2 regions of the Priestia sp. TRM10 genome follow, and region 2 is predicted to be linked to the other one. Evidence: predicted binding sites of a transcription regulator. Region 2 holds the regulator's gene; the other holds the start of a gene.

Region 1 (7,939 bases), on a different contig from region 2:
CATTTTGCAAATTTAAGGAAAGCTCGTCAACGCTAAATACGGCAAGCTCATGACATTCCTGCCTTGTAAGCTCACTCCACTCTTTTCCTTCATGCTGTAATCTCTCTGAGATCAACTTCAACGCACCATGAAACAGTTCACCGATATCAGGGGCATTGAGTTTAAAAACACGTCGTTCTTTTAATTTTAGCCCATGCGCCGCAAAGTGAGAGTATGGACATGCATTGAATTTTTCCATACGTGAAACGCTCGTTTTAATTTTTTGGCCATAAAGTTTTTTAGTAATCCCTTTTGAAAGCACTTTAGCTTCATTTTTATAGAATAAACTGCTCAAAACTTGGCGACTGTATAAACGATAATTTTCATCTTTTATAAAATAATTATAAACATCCCACCATATTGGACTAATCGGGTAGCCATTCCTCCATGCTTGCAGTTGATATGCTAAGTTTGCAAGGGATGTATAGGGACTCTGAATATAAGCAAGCTGAGCCTCTTCAGGAAGCTCTGCTGGATTCGCTGCAAGCCACTCTTCCTTTAAAAGTGGGAACATTTCACGCAAATGATTGATAACCCTTGATGGAAGCAACGTTTTCCCTTCTTCGTTCGCAAGAGGATAGCTAATGTATAGGCGTTCTTTTGGTAAAACAAAAGCAAGATAAATTAGGAAATCTTCATCGAAAAGCTGATCCCTTGTACTCGGAGCAAGAGAAGCACCTATCCGCTGTAAGTTTTCACGCTCAGTATCTGATAAAAGGCTGTCTTCTACGGGAAGAGCTGGAATAACCCCGTCATTTGCTCCAATAACAAAAACAGCTTTTATATTTGTTAAACGAGAACGCTCAAAGTTCGCTACCATCACTTGGTCAATTGCTTGAGGAACAAGCGCAAATTTCAGGCTATCAAATCCCGTATCTAAAATAGAGCTAAAGAGTGTAAAAGATAGCTTTTGTTCTCCCATCATTTCTACAAATTGATCAAGTAAGTGAATAACGGCTTTCCATACTTGATGATGTTCATCAGCACGCTGTAAGTCTCCATTTTCATTTGCTTCTTCTCTAAGCTTCTCCATCTTTTCAGGGATATTCAAAGAAAGAAGAAACTCATAGATTGCTTTTCCATATTCGAAACCTGTTTTTGCTTTCTTTAAACTTTTTTGCAATGAATGGATAGGATGAACAACAATGCCTCTTAATTCATTTAATTTTTGTTCTATCTCTCTTTCTTCGTCTGTTTGTCCTGTTTTTACATCTTCAAGGGAACGATAACGTCTATAGGTCCATTTTTCCTCACTTGTCCACCTAGAACCTTGAATACCATAAGAGAGTACATAGTTCTCAAGCTTGTCCATCTCTTCTCTTATCTCATTAAGAGAGATGTCGAGTGGAAAAAGCAGATCTGTTTTAATTGCTCTAAAAATAGGTTCGTACCGCCATGAACCTCCTGCTATCTCAAGGCTTGAACGCAACAATTCGATAAGCGGATGATGGGCCATTGCTCGTTTTTGGTCAATAAAGTGCGGAATGTCATAGTCTTGAAAAAGCGCTCTTATCGTGTCTTCGTATTCATTCGGATTACGAACAATAACCGCCATATCTCGATACCTGTACGTTCCTTGTGAAACAATCTTACGTATCTCTCGTGCAACACCTTCTATTTCAGCTCGCCTATTTGCGCTTGGAAAAAGCTTAATATCGTCTACTTCTTGCTCGAAAGTTGGGACAGGGCGATGCTCAAAAAATTGTTCAAGATGACGAAGCGATGAAGAATTATTGTATCTTGCTCCACCTTTTAAAACGAGGGGATCCATAATTTCAATGCTTTCTTCATCTGCTCCGTTTTTTAGTGTTTGATATGTTTCAGCTGTTGTTCTAAAGAGATAAGAGTTTTCCTTTTCTCCTGTTAAACAAATCTTCACATCTTTAGCTTCCTTCATTAAAGAAAATAGAATGTTAAGCTCTTGAGGAGTAAAAGTATAAAAGCCATCAACATAAACAGTTGCATTTTTCACATAAGAAGAGTAAGGAAGTTTTTCTGTTAAAAGTTGTAAATAATCTTCCGAATCTACGTATTTTGTGAACAAGTATTCTTCAAAGCTCTTATAAATGACAAGCAAGTCTTGAAGTTTCTCGCTTAGTGCCCCTTCGTCCTCTTTTGTTTCCTGGACTAATTCTGTTAATGCTTCTGGTTCTAAGCAATATCTTTTAAGTTCAATAATCATACTTTCAAGCTTATCTACAAACCCTTGCTTCTCAGCAGCATTTTTAAAAATAGACAGCTCATCTCTCTTTTCTTCGATAATCCGACGAAGCAACATATGAATTCCTGTATCATCAAGGTGTAAACGAGTCATGCCTCCTACTTCTTGTAATACTTTCCATGAGAGACGTGTAAAACTTAATACTTGCGCTCTAATCATTCCAGCTAATCCTTTAGTTGAAATAAGATTGTAATCTGATTGAAACGTCATTTGTTCCGGAACTAAGTAAATAATAGGATCTCCAAGTGGATCTGAACGGAGCTCTGAACGAATTTGATCCAAACAGTACGATGTTTTTCCACTTCCAGACCGACCAATTATAAATTGAAGTGCCATTGTTCTCCTCCTATCTTCATCTAAGCTGATTATGTAATTTGTAACCGGCTCTTTTTCTTTATTATAACATCGAAGCCATTACAAAACATCCGTTCGGTTTTTGCTAATGAATGAATTTTTTTCTTTAGCAATTTCTTCTGTTTTCATTTTAAAACAAAAAAAAGTGCCTTAAAAAAGGCACTTCCTCAACCAAAATTCTTCAATTCTACTACATCATAATCCCACCATCAACGTGCAGGGCTGTTCCGTGAACATATCTTGCTTCATCAGAAGCAAGATAAAGATACGCATTTGCAATGTCTTCAGGTTTTCCAAGCTCTTGCGCTGGAATTGTTTTCACAAGATTATTAATGACCTTTTCGGGCATGCTCTTGACCATATTTGTTGCGATAAATCCAGGCACAACAGCATTCACGTTAATTCCTTTTCGAGCAAGTTCTTTTGCCCATGTTTTGGTCATTCCAACAACAGCTGCTTTTGATGCAGCGTAGTTTGTTTGCCCAATGTTTCCATATACCCCTGATACAGATGAAGTGCTAATGATTTTTCCTTTTCCTTTTTCAATCATGTAAGGCACAACAGCTTGAGTACAATGGAAAACACCTGTTAAGTTCACATCAATAACTTTTTGAAAATTTTCCACAGACATCTTTGTTAACATAGCGTCTCTTGTAATACCTGCATTATTAATCAAAATGTCCACTGTTCCAAACTTGTCGACTACGTTTTTTACCATGGAGTCTACGGAATCACGGTTTGCGACGTCTACTTTAAAAAACTCGACAGTACCGCCTTTTCCTCGAAGTGCTTCAACACTCTCCTGCCCAATTTTTTCATCAAAATCAGCGAGTGCTACCTTTGCTCCTTCTTCCATAAAACGCTTGGCTGCTTCAAATCCTAACCCACTTGCTGCTCCTGTAATGATCGCTACTTTGTTTTCTAATCTCATTCTTATTCACCCCTCTTTTTCATTTAGAAAGTGATTCATTTCATGGAGAACTTGATCAAGTGCATCGACAAGTGGAGAATGTCCACACTTATTTAATTCCACATATGTGCCAAATTCACCTAGGTCAACAGCAATTTCCCTTGTCATTTTTTGTGTGATGACATAATCCTTGTCTCCATAAAGGATTAAAACAGGTATTCGAATGTTTTGAACTTCATTACTTCCTTCCTTAAGCCCGTTATGATCGTTACTTAAATTGAAGGAATTTAAGCTATAATAAACGTCTGCTAAATTGCGCTGTGTTGTCATATCTTCTAAATAGGATTGATATCGTTCTTCTTTCGGTTTCTCATATACATAAACAAGCGAATCCCATACAGCTCGGAGAAAGGGATAGTTTTTCGTCTCATAAGCTGTTACCACTGGAGCAATCCGATTATCTCCCTCAACTTCTTCTCTAGTTGAAAGACGGTGATTTACATTAGGCCTTCCTAACTCGTCCATCTCGTAAAGTGGATATCCTCGAGTCGAGACAGATGATATTAAAATAAGATGATGACAGTCATCTGGATAAAGTGCCGCATACTGCAAACAAACTCCTCCACCAAGTGACCACCCAAGAAGTGCAAAATCTTTTAGATGAATTTGATCAACAAAAAGTTTTACATCTTCCGCAAAGTCACGCATAGCTTCAACTCGTGTATTATAAGTGGATTCACCAAACCCTCTTAGATCAAGCGCGTAAATCTTATATTTCTCATCCGCTTTTTCTAAAAAGGTATCAAAATGCTTCGATGATGTCATATTTCCATGGATGAGTAATAAAGGAACCGATCCTCCTTCCCGCTCTCGGTATCCTAATGTTTCTCCATTCGAAAGCGTTGTCTTTTTCAGTAGCACTTTCTTCATAAGCATCCCCCTATATTCCCATATAGTTAATAGGTTTATACTTTTATTTACCCTTTCCCTCGCCATTTGAACTAGTTTTAATAGCTAAAGCTTCATTTTTTCTGCAGAAGACCTTCTACTTTTACATTATTCAATATTCTTCCTTTTCATGATTGCAAGATTAATTTAATTTATTTTTCAAACAAAAAAGAACTGTCATAGGACAGTTCCTTCAATGCTTAATATTTTACAAGTATTTTATCCTCTTTCTCGCTTTCGTTGCTTATAGCCTGTTTTTGTATTTAGATGAATTTCAATCCGCTTTCCTACAATCCATAGTATGACGATAACAGCAAGTACAATAACTGTTTTAAGAGGCTCTCTAAAAAATGATCCGATATCTTCTCCAATATAGCTTATCGCAAAAATCATAACCATTTTTCCCGCCATAACGGCTAAGGCAAACTGAGCCATACTAACGCGAGATAGCCCTGCAACGACATTGATGGCTGCTGAAGGAGTAAAAGGAAAGCATAGCATAATAAACAAAGGACCAAAGCCGTGACGCTCGAGCCAATCCATGACACGGCGCACTTGCTGATGGCGATGTAGAAAATTGAAAATGCGTCGCTGTCCATATTTCCTGACAAGTAAGAACACGCAAAGCGCTCCTCCTACTGCTCCAAGCCATGATATAAGAAACCCTAGCCACAGCCCAAATGCCGCAGAGTTAGCTACAACAAAAACAAACAGCGGCAAGATTGGAATAAAAGCTTCAAGGAAGGGTAGCAAAATACCAGGTAAAAGACCAAATGACTGATACTTATTAAGCAAGTCCAAAATGTTCTCTAGTGTAAAAAAATGCTCTACTTCATTCAATGCCCAAGCTTCCTCCATCTCTTCTTAACTTTCATCCTTGTTCTTATTTTATCCCATTATAGATTTTCTTGTACAGTTTGTCCTCTTTTAAGAATATAAGCCTGTTTTAATTCTTTTTTAATGGGGTAAAGATTATCAAAATAAAAGGCTTGGTTGCTCTGTTACAGTACAGAACAAATAAATTTTTTTAAAATTATAAATTCTAGTTGTATTTTCGCTTTTTCGTTTATATACTAAAAAAAAGGCGCAGGGGTGATTCTCATTAAAAACGAAAATTCTTACACTGAGATGATGAAGTCGCTAGCCCATTCACGGAGAAACAGAAAGGACGAAAACCTGTTACAGATGTACATTCAAATGGTTATTGATGATTCCCTTTTCAAACGCAAAAAAGAGATTTTGGAAACAGAGATTAATAACGCTTTAGACACAGGTGATCAGCAAACGTTCCACAAGTTAGCCGAGAAATATGCAGCCCTTATGAAAAGCACAACATAACGTATAAAACCCTTCAGTTCTTGAAGGGTTTTTTTATATCTATTTTCAAATAAAAAAGAGGAGAAGCGTAAACGCTTCTCCTCTTTTTTTATGCTTCAGTAAACTGTGATTCCTCTGTTGAGCCTTTTAAAGCTGTTGTTGAAGACGTACCACCTGTAACAACCTGAGATACTTTATCAAAATACCCTGTGCCAACTTCGCGCTGATGTCTTGTTGCACTATAGCCATGTTTTTCACTTGCAAATTCTGCTTGTTGAAGCTCTGAATATGCTCCCATACCGCGCGTTTTATATTTGCGAGCTAGCTCAAACATGCTGTGATTCAAAGAATGGAATCCTGCAAGAGTAACAAATTGGAACTTGTAGCCCATTTTTGCGATTTCACGCTGAAACTCTTCAATTGTTTCTGGATCTAATTTCTTCTTCCAGTTGAAAGATGGCGAACAATTGTAAGCAAGCATCTTACCTGGGAATTCCTCATGTATTGCTTTTGCAAATTTTTCTGCTTGTTCTAAACTTGGTTCAGATGTTTCACACCATACTAAGTCAGCATATGGAGCATATGCTAAGCCCCTAGCAATTGCTTGATCAATGCCTGCTTTTGTGCGATAGAAACCTTCTGGTGTTCTTTCTTCGCTCGCAATAAATTTCTGATCAACAGGGTCAATATCACTCGTAATTAAATCAGCTGCATCTGCATCTGTTCGTGCAATAACAAGCGTTGGTACTCCCATTACATCTGCTGCTAAACGAGCTGATATTAAATTTTTCACAGCTGTTTGAGTTGGAAGGAGTACTTTTCCACCAAGGTGGCCACATTTCTTTTCTGATGAAAGTTGATCTTCAAAATGAACACCTGCTGCTCCAGACTCAATCATTCCTTTCATCAATTCAAAAACATTTAACTGGCCACCAAATCCTGCTTCTGCATCTGCTACGATAGGAGCAAAGTAATCAATTTCCCCTTCTCCTTCAAGATGCTGGATTTGATCTGCACGCTGAAGAGCTTGGTTAATTCTTTTCACAACACTTGGTACACTGTTTGCTGGATATAAACTCTGATCTGGATACATATGTCCTGAAAGGTTTGCATCAGCGGCAACTTGCCAGCCGCTTAAGTAAATAGCTTTCAATCCTGCTTTTACTTGCTGTACAGCTTGATTTCCTGTCAAAGCTCCTAAAGCATTAATAAATTGTTCTTCATGAAGACCTTTCCAAAGCTTTTCGGCTCCGTTCTTTGCAAGCGTATATTCAATATCAATTGATCCTCTAAGCTTAATAACATCTTCTGCTGAATATGGGCGTGTAATACCTTCCCATCTTTTATCGTTTTTCCAGCTTTGTTCTAATTTTTGTACGCGTAAATCTTTCATTTCTCCATCCCCTTATTGATGAATTTTTCATAAAAGCATCGGCGACATTCCAAAACAAAAAGCTGTTCATCTTCTGTTATACTACAGTTTGTATTTACGTTAATTATTATATAACAACAGATTAAAAAACGGAACTACTTTTTTGAAATTTTTTACTGTCTATAGCTTCTTTTATTTTTCAAAATTTATCATACTTATTTGTGTTGTTGAATATATTGCATCCTCTCTAACATTGGAGGATGTGTGTACTGAAAAAACTTCACAAGAGATGGTGGATTAACTTGACTAAGACCTGCTTTTGAAAGCTTTTGAAACGAGCTTACGGCCGCTTCTTTATCTCCAACAAGTTCAATAGCATACTCATCTGCTTTCTTCTCGTGAACTCGTGATACATAGTTTGTTAACGGACTTGCAGCGAAACTAAGCATCGAAATAATGAGAAGCAGTAAAGGAACGGTTGCAAGCGAACCAAGAGAAGAAATCTCTGCTTTCTTCTTATAGCGCACGTATAAACGCCCGATTATTTTGTGTACAAGATACAATCCAACAAGCGATAAAACGAGCGATCCAAGCAACCCGTAATAAACATGCTTCATTGTGTAATGACCCATTTCATGTGCCATAATAAATAAAATTTCATTGTCTGTTAAACGTTCTAGCGTTGTGTCCCATAACACAATTCTTGAGTTAGAGCCAATTCCTGTGACATATGCATTAAGAGCATTTGTTTCCTCAGATTTATCCACCTCATAGACAT
Region 2 (7,939 bases):
TTGAAACATCAACAGGATTTATTGTTGGATTACACATCGCGCTTATGATTGGTATTTCAATGATTATGATGCCTGCTCAGACAAATGGACTTAACCAGCTGCCACCTGAGCTATATCCAGATGGAACAGCAATTATGAACACATTACAACAAGTAGCAGGAGCGATTGGTACAGCAATAGGAATTTCAATCCTTTCTTCAGGATCAAGAAGCTTCCTTGAAACAGTGTCTGATCAAAAGGATCCGCTCAACCAGGTTCTTGCATTTACAAATGGCGTTCAACATGCCTTTATCTTTGCGATTATCGTTGCTGTTATTGGTTTAGTTATCTCGTTCTTTATTAAGCGAGTAAACGTTGAACAGCGCGCACATTAATAAAAAGCCGATGCTTATGCATCGGCTTTTTTGGTTTTTATTTAAGTATTAATATTTGATTCCTTTTGGAAGTATTGCTATAATCAAAAGGGAACAAATGTTCGTTTTGGTTGTAAAGGTGGACAAAGCATTTAAGAACTTAATAAGGAAGGATATTTGAAAAACGAGAACGACCGTTTTAGAATGTGGTTTCCAAAATGAAAATTGATGATGGAGGTATTACATATGTATGTAACAATTGCAGACTTTATTAGAGAGTGGAACAAAGAAGCCTTATTAACTCAAAAGGTTTTAGATGGCTTGACAGATCATTCGTTAAAACAGCAAGTTTATCCAGAAGGTCGTACGTTAGGAAGAATTGCGTGGCATTTCACAACAAATATTCCAGAATACTTAGCTCATTTCGGGTTGAAGATAGATGAAGTCGAAAAGGCAGGAAATGTCCCAACTTCCGCCAAAGAAATCGCTGAAACCTTTAAAAATGTAAGTTCTTATGCCTCCAAAGTCATTGAAGAACAATGGACAGATGAATCCCTAGAACACATACAAGAAGCGTTCGGAAGAGAGGAATCAAACGCTATGATCCTAATGGGATTAATTAAGCATATTGTTCATCATCGCGGCCAAGTTACAGTTTTGATGCGTCAAGCAGGACTAAAACCTTTTGGGGTTTATGGACCACCAAAAGAAGATTGGATTCGTTTAGGTGTGGAAAATCCACCGCTTTAATAGTATGCTGAATAGTTTGTTAGTAGGAGAATAAAGGAAACCCTTAGAAAGGGGGTTTCCTTTAATTTTGACTTATTATCAACATTAAAAATGTAACAGATTCGTTATTTATGAAAGGTGTCTATCTAGAAACTCGCGTATAGTTACGACTTTTCCGCTTTGGATCGATTCATCAGCAGCGCTTGCGACTGCAATAGACCAAAATCCTTCAGCAGGAGTAGCTGCTTTTGTTTTTTTTCCAGCAATCGCATCAACAAATGCCCTATGTTCATAGTACGTTCCGCCATTATGACCGCTGTTTTGAATGATTTCAGGATAGCAAGGAGTAGTAATCTTAGCAGGAGCGCTTTCTCCACAAAGCACTTCTAAATGTGTAGATGGTTTATGATAGGGAAGAAAATCTTCATTTTCATATCCATATAGTCTTCCACGGTCTCCGCACAGCGTTAAATCTTCACGGAAAAGGGGAGAGAACATGCACAAATTAAAAGAAGCATGTATTCCATTTTCATAAATAATGATGATGTTTGCATGATCTAATATATCAGCTTTCTTTCCTTCATATTGAAAGTCTTTAAAATTGATAGCGTTTCCACCTACTGCATAAACAGAAAAGGGTTTAGCATCTGCAAATAGATTTAATAAATCAAAGTAATGGCAACATTTTTCAATAAGAGTTCCGCCTGAAAGTTCTGAAAACTTATTCCACTGCTCGACTTTATCTAAGAAAGGAAGGCGGTGTTCTGTCATCATCATCGTTTTTATATTTCCAATTGAGTTGCGCTCTTTTGTCTCATAAAGGGCTTCTTGATAAAGCGCTTTGTAGCGATATTGCAAACCAATTTGAAAAACGTTCTGATAAGACTCAGCCCATTGTTGAATGATCCATGCATCTTTCAACGTAGTTGCCATTGGTTTTTCAAGTAAAATATGTTTTCCAGATTTCATCGCTTCTTCCACAATTTCTTTATGTGTATAATTTGGGGTGCAAATAATAAGTCCATCAACATCAGGATCTTCGCACGCTGCTTTTAAATTATCATAAACATGTACAATATGACCCGGAAAGTTTTCCTCAATCATATGAAGGGCTTCTTTGACACTTTTTTGGTTAGGATCATATATGCCATGAACTGAAGCACGTCCTTCTAACATTGTTGCTTTAATATGCTCATGCCCAATCATCCCGGCACCAATAATGTTAAATTTATAAAGAGGTGTTTCGTTTTTATAAATGTGTTTATCTTTTTCACGCAAATAGTTGCTGTTTAGAAAACCCGAAAAAAAAGTGCTATGACGTTCAAATTCCCCCATATTCATGCCTCCTGTTTTTTAGAAACTCTCATTAAAGTATAAAAAGCATTGTTAGAAAATACAACAGAAGTTATTTGTGTTCCTATTAATATATGTTCTAAAAGATTAATTGGTATAAAAAAAGACTCACATTGTGAAAATGTGAGTCTTCCTTCATTTAATCAAGAAACTCTTGTAGAGCTTTTTTATTTTCTTCTTTATCAATACTTAACACAGCTCCAACGTCTTCACGGGCATTTTCAAATGTACCGTCAAGAGGGAGGCGAAGTGTTTTAACTTCCTTAGTGCTTCCTGTAGCAAAGTCTTTTCCAAGGAGTAGAAGTGTTTTTTGATCAATGTTTGTATCAACATACGGATCTGTAAGACCGAGCAATTTTGGAAGTTTGAAGACACTGCCAATGCTTGCGGCTTCTTTTTTCAGTTTTGTTAGCACTTCTTGCTGACGTTGAACACGTCCAAAATCACTTAAACTATCGTGACGGAAGCGAACATAGCCCAGAAGTTTATCACCATGTAATGTTTGTTTTCCTTCATGAAGGGTCATACCAATACCAGAAGACATTTCTTCTTCAACGGTTACGGTAATACCGTCTGGAGCAATCGCGTCCACGACTTTTGGGAAGCCTTGAAAGTCTACGACAGCATAGTAATTAATATCAACACCGAAGTTTTCTTCAATTGTTTTACGTAAAAGCTCAGGTCCTCCAAAAGCAAAGGCAGAATTTAATTTTTGTTTTCCGTGTCCTGGAACGTCAACATACATGTCTCTCATAAGGGAAACGATTTTAGGTTGTTTTGCGTCTTGATCATAGTGTGCAATAAGGATAGAATCTGTACGAGCGTGATCTTCACCTCGTGAATCACTTCCAAGCAAAAGGACATTCATTTTTCCGTCGTTAGGAAGTGAGCCATTAAAGTCATCATAAAGCTCTCCGTCTTTTGCGAAACTTCCATCTTGAGCTTCAGAGAGTCCTATTTTATATTGAATAAAGCTATAAATTCCTCCAGCGACGACTACAAGAAGGATGAGCGCTAGAATAATGCGGCCCCATCTTGGTCGACGTCTTCTTTTTCTATTTCTTGTTCTTTCGGTTCTTTCCAATGTGCTTTTCACCACTTTCTCTATCATGATGCCAGTAGCATTTGTACTCTTAAGCAAACATTGTATCAAACTTTTCTTTGTTTGGCATCTCAGAAGAGAAAGAGCGTAATCAGATTTCTTGCGCGCATTCTTTCTGCTAGTGTATATTAGGATATACTTTATAGGAAAGGAGAGGGGAAAATGAATCGTTATTTATTTCAATACGAAGTGCTTTCGCTAAAGAAAGAAGGAGAATTTAGCGTTGTTGCGCAAAGTGAAGAAGAGGCAGCATCTCAAATTCTAGAGCGCGTGGCAGATATTGAGTTCACAGATGAAGATGATGTGAAGATTGGCAAATTGATCAAAGTTATTGAAGCAAAAGATCATTATTACGAGTGCGAAGGTTGTACATGATCACTACATAGCGTAAAAAATCCCTCTTTAAATAAGTAAGAGGGATTTTTTACGCCTTCTAATGAATCGAGCGATATACGCCAATAACTTTTCCTAAAATTGAAACATTGTTCAAAATAATAGGAGCCATTGTGGCGTTTTCAGGTTGTAAACGAATATAGTTTTCTTCTTTAAAGAAACGTTTTACTGTTGCTTCATTTTCTTCTGTCATAGCAACAACAATATCGCCGTTGCTTGCTGTTTGTTGTTGTCTCACAATTACCATATCGCCATTTAGAATTCCAGCTTCAATCATACTATCTCCAACAATTTCAAGCATAAATACGTGCTCATCAGGAGCCACATATTTATCAGGTAACGGAAAATATTCTTCAATGTTCTCTATAGCTGTAATAGGCTGTCCTGCTGTTACTTTACCAATAACCGGAACATTAATAACATTATTTTTTTGAACATCGTTTGTTTGATCTAAGTCCAGAATCTCGATTGCACGCGGTTTTGTAGGGTCACGTCGAATTAATCCTTTGCTTTCAAGGCGAGCTAAGTGCCCGTGAACCGTTGAGCTTGATGCAAGTCCGACTGCTTCACCAATTTCGCGTACTGACGGGGGATATCCTTTAAGTTTTACACATTCTTTTATATGACTCAAAATCTGTTGCTGTCTCTTCGATAACTTTGTCATTGGGATTCACCTCAAATCTAGCTCAATCTTACTAGGATTATAACATGGTTTTTTCATAGATACAAACATAAGTTCGAAAAAAATCCGTTGACAATAAAAGAATGAAAGAGATAAAATAAGAACATATATTCCGAACATACATTCTTAAAGGTGGGAGAAAGATGAAAACGAGGACTAATTCACTTACATACTATGTCACATTTTTTGCAGGACTTGCACTTTTTTCATTTATTATATTAAACGTGTCAAAAGAGCCAGAGCTTGATCAATATGCGATTGTTACCGTTAAAGCAGGTGACACGCTTTGGGGATTAGCGAACGAGTATCAAGGGAATCATCAGCTTTCAACCGTTGATTTTATAGATTGGGTCGAGAAGCAGAACAATATAGAGAAGAAAGACCTCAAAGAAGGCGAAGAAATTTATATTCCAGTTTTAAAAGAAAAACTAAACAATGCGCTTGTTGCTAAAACACAGTAATAGATTCTTGCTGTTTTCTTTTCTTTCATGAAATAATAGATTAAAAACACTGTGTAGGGGCGAAATATGAGAGCGATTATTTATTGTCGGGTAAGCACGGAAAAAGAAAGTCAAACAACATCATTAATAAGGCAAAGAGAAGAGTTAGAAGAGCTTGCTAAAAAGCACGGTTTTGAAATTATAAAAGTTATTGAAGAGCGTCATAGTGGATATGACGTTGAACGTGATGGAATTATTGAAGCACTCACTCTTTTTCAAGAAGGAAAAGGAGATGTGCTTCTTGTACAGGATGATACAAGACTTGGACGTGGCAACAGTAAAGTAGCGCTTATGCATGAGCTGAAAAAAGCGGGTGCTAAAGTTTATACGTTGAATGAACAAGGTGAGCTTTATTTATCTGAAAGTGACACAATGGTTTTAAATATTTTAGCTGCTGTTGAAGAATATCAGCGCCAAATTGTTCGCTTTAAAATTAAGCGGGGAATGAAGAGAGCTGTAGAAAACGGATATAAACCTGAACTAAACTTAAAAAATAGAACAAGCGGTGGACGAGATAAAAAAGAAGTTCCTATTGAAGACATTATAAGACTTCGAGCTAAAAAGCTGACGTTTTATGATATTGCTTTAACGCTAAGAGGATTAGGGTATGATGTTAGCAAAGCAACAGTTCACCGTCGCTATCAGGAACATATGAAAGAACAAGAAGAGAATGAAAAAATGGACATTGAAATAGAATAAGGTAACTTACTTGCTAATTTACCCTCTCTTTTGTACGATATGTACATAAACGAGAACTTTTTATAAGGAGAATACAATGTTATCAAAAGATAAAATTGCTCGAATTAATGAGCTTGCAAACAAATCAAAAACAGAAGGTTTAACAGAAAAAGAAGCTTCTGAACAAAAAAATTTACGACAAGAATATTTACAAACTTTTCGTAAATCAATGACCAATTCTTTACATTCGGTCAAAATTGTCGATCCAGAAGGCAATGATGTTACACCGAAAAAGCTAAAAGAGAGTCAAAAACGTAACAAATTAAATTAATGGGTTATCATAAAAAGGTTAGAGGAGAAATAGTGCTATACTCTGGCCTTTTTGTGTATTTTATGAGTGAAAACAGCGTTAATGAGAAATGATATAATTGCTATTGAATTGTTGTACAAATCAAGGCAATATTAGTATGATAGAGTTATTATTAGATTTTTGTTAGCAGAAAGGAAGGAAAGAAAATGTCACAACGTATTGAAGATTTATCAGTCACTACTATTCGCACACTTTCTATTGATGCAATTGAGAAAGCAAACTCAGGACACCCTGGAATGCCGATGGGCGCAGCTCCAATGGCATATGCTTTATGGACAAAATTTATGAATCATAATCCGAAAAACCCTGAATGGTTTAACCGCGATCGTTTCGTGTTATCAGCAGGTCACGGATCAATGCTTCTGTATAGCCTTCTACACCTTTCAGGCTATGATCTATCAATGGACGAAATCAAAAACTTCCGTCAATGGGGAAGTAAAACGCCTGGACATCCAGAATACCGTCATACAGCTGGTGTTGAAGCAACAACAGGTCCACTAGGACAAGGTATCGCAATGGCTGTAGGTATGGCTATGGGTGAAAGACATTTAGCAGCAACTTACAACAAAGAGAACTTTGACATCGTAAACCACTATACATATTCGATTTGTGGAGACGGAGACCTTATGGAAGGGGTTGCAAGCGAAGCTGCTTCACTTGCTGCACACTTACAACTTGGTCGTCTTATTGTTCTTTATGATTCTAATGACATCTCATTAGATGGTGAACTTGATCGTTCATTCTCTGAAAACGTAGAAGATCGTTTCAAAGCATATGGATGGCAAGTTATCCGTGTTGAAGACGGAAACAACATTGAAGAAATTAATGCGGCGATTGAAGAAGCACAAAAAGATACAAAACGTCCAACATTAATTGAAGTGAAAACAGTAATTGGTTATGGTTCTCCAAACAAGTCTGGTACATCAGGTGTTCACGGTGCACCACTTGGTGAAGACGAAATGAAGCTAACAAAAGAAGCTTATCGCTGGACATTTGAACAAGATTTCCATGTGCCTGATGAAGTGTACGAGCATTTTGAAAGTACAATTGTTCAAAAAGGACAAGAAAGCGAAGAAAAATGGAACAAGCTTTTTGCAGAATACAAAGAGCAGTATGGCGAGCTTGCTGAGCAGTTTGAAAAAGCTTTAAAAGGCGAAGTAGACGTAGACTGGAACAGCATTTTACCAAGCTTTGAAGCTGGTAAGGAAGTTGCAACACGTGCATCTTCAGGAGACGTGCTAAACGCGATTGCTGAAAACATTCCATCTTTCTTCGGCGGCTCTGCTGATTTAGCTGGTTCAAACAAAACAACAATTAAAAATTCTGGTGACTTTACAGCAGAAGACTACAGCGGACGTAATATTTGGTTCGGTGTTCGTGAATTTGCAATGGGAGCAGCTTTAAATGGTTTAGCTTTACATGGCGGTTTAAAACCATTTGGCGGTACGTTCTTCGTATTCTCTGACTACCTTCGTCCAGCAATTCGTCTTTCAGCTTTAATGGGAACACCTGTAACATACGTGTTCACACATGATAGCATTGCTGTTGGTGAAGATGGTCCAACACATGAGCCTGTTGAACAACTTGCATCATTCCGTGCAATGCCTCATCTTTCTGTATTGCGTCCAGCAGATGCAATGGAAGTTGGAGCAGCATGGCGCTTAGCAATTGAATCTACTGATCAACCAACAATGCTTGTGCTTACTCGTCAAGGTTTGCCAACGCTTGATATTACGCACGAAGAAGCATACGAAGGTGTTTCAAAAGGTGCTTACGTTG

The links. Region 2 encodes LexA, which represses DNA repair genes until DNA is damaged. Its sites were predicted from a motif close to CGAACATATGTTCG; they were not measured.
Region 1: addB (helicase-exonuclease AddAB subunit AddB) is a predicted target of LexA. The motif match lies at 2,679-2,692, and genes of this name have one in related genera.

The regions. Positions count from the first base shown of each region.
Region 1 covers NZ_JBJZOT010000007.1:109,010-116,948, reverse strand. Annotated here, with positions in the region: gene addB (helicase-exonuclease AddAB subunit AddB) at 1-2,596, opposite strand, end outside; gene fabG (3-oxoacyl-ACP reductase FabG) at 2,805-3,545, opposite strand; gene phaZ (intracellular short-chain-length polyhydroxyalkanoate depolymerase) at 3,552-4,454, opposite strand; gene ACK3CR_RS05735 (TVP38/TMEM64 family protein) at 4,692-5,330, opposite strand; gene ACK3CR_RS05730 (IDEAL domain-containing protein) at 5,658-5,810, shown strand; gene aceA (isocitrate lyase) at 5,899-7,182, opposite strand; gene ACK3CR_RS05720 (M48 family metallopeptidase) at 7,377-7,939, opposite strand, start outside.
Region 2 covers NZ_JBJZOT010000015.1:493,014-500,952, reverse strand. Annotated here, with positions in the region: gene ACK3CR_RS19305 (DHA2 family efflux MFS transporter permease subunit) at 1-374, shown strand, start outside; gene ACK3CR_RS19300 (DinB family protein) at 600-1,103, shown strand; gene ACK3CR_RS19295 (Gfo/Idh/MocA family protein) at 1,212-2,417, opposite strand; gene ACK3CR_RS19290 (LCP family protein) at 2,575-3,546, opposite strand; gene ACK3CR_RS19285 (hypothetical protein) at 3,700-3,912, shown strand; gene lexA (transcriptional repressor LexA) at 3,971-4,594, opposite strand; gene yneA (cell division suppressor protein YneA) at 4,756-5,073, shown strand; gene ACK3CR_RS19270 (YneB family resolvase-like protein) at 5,140-5,811, shown strand; gene ACK3CR_RS19265 (DUF896 domain-containing protein) at 5,888-6,121, shown strand; gene tkt (transketolase) at 6,307-7,939, shown strand, end outside.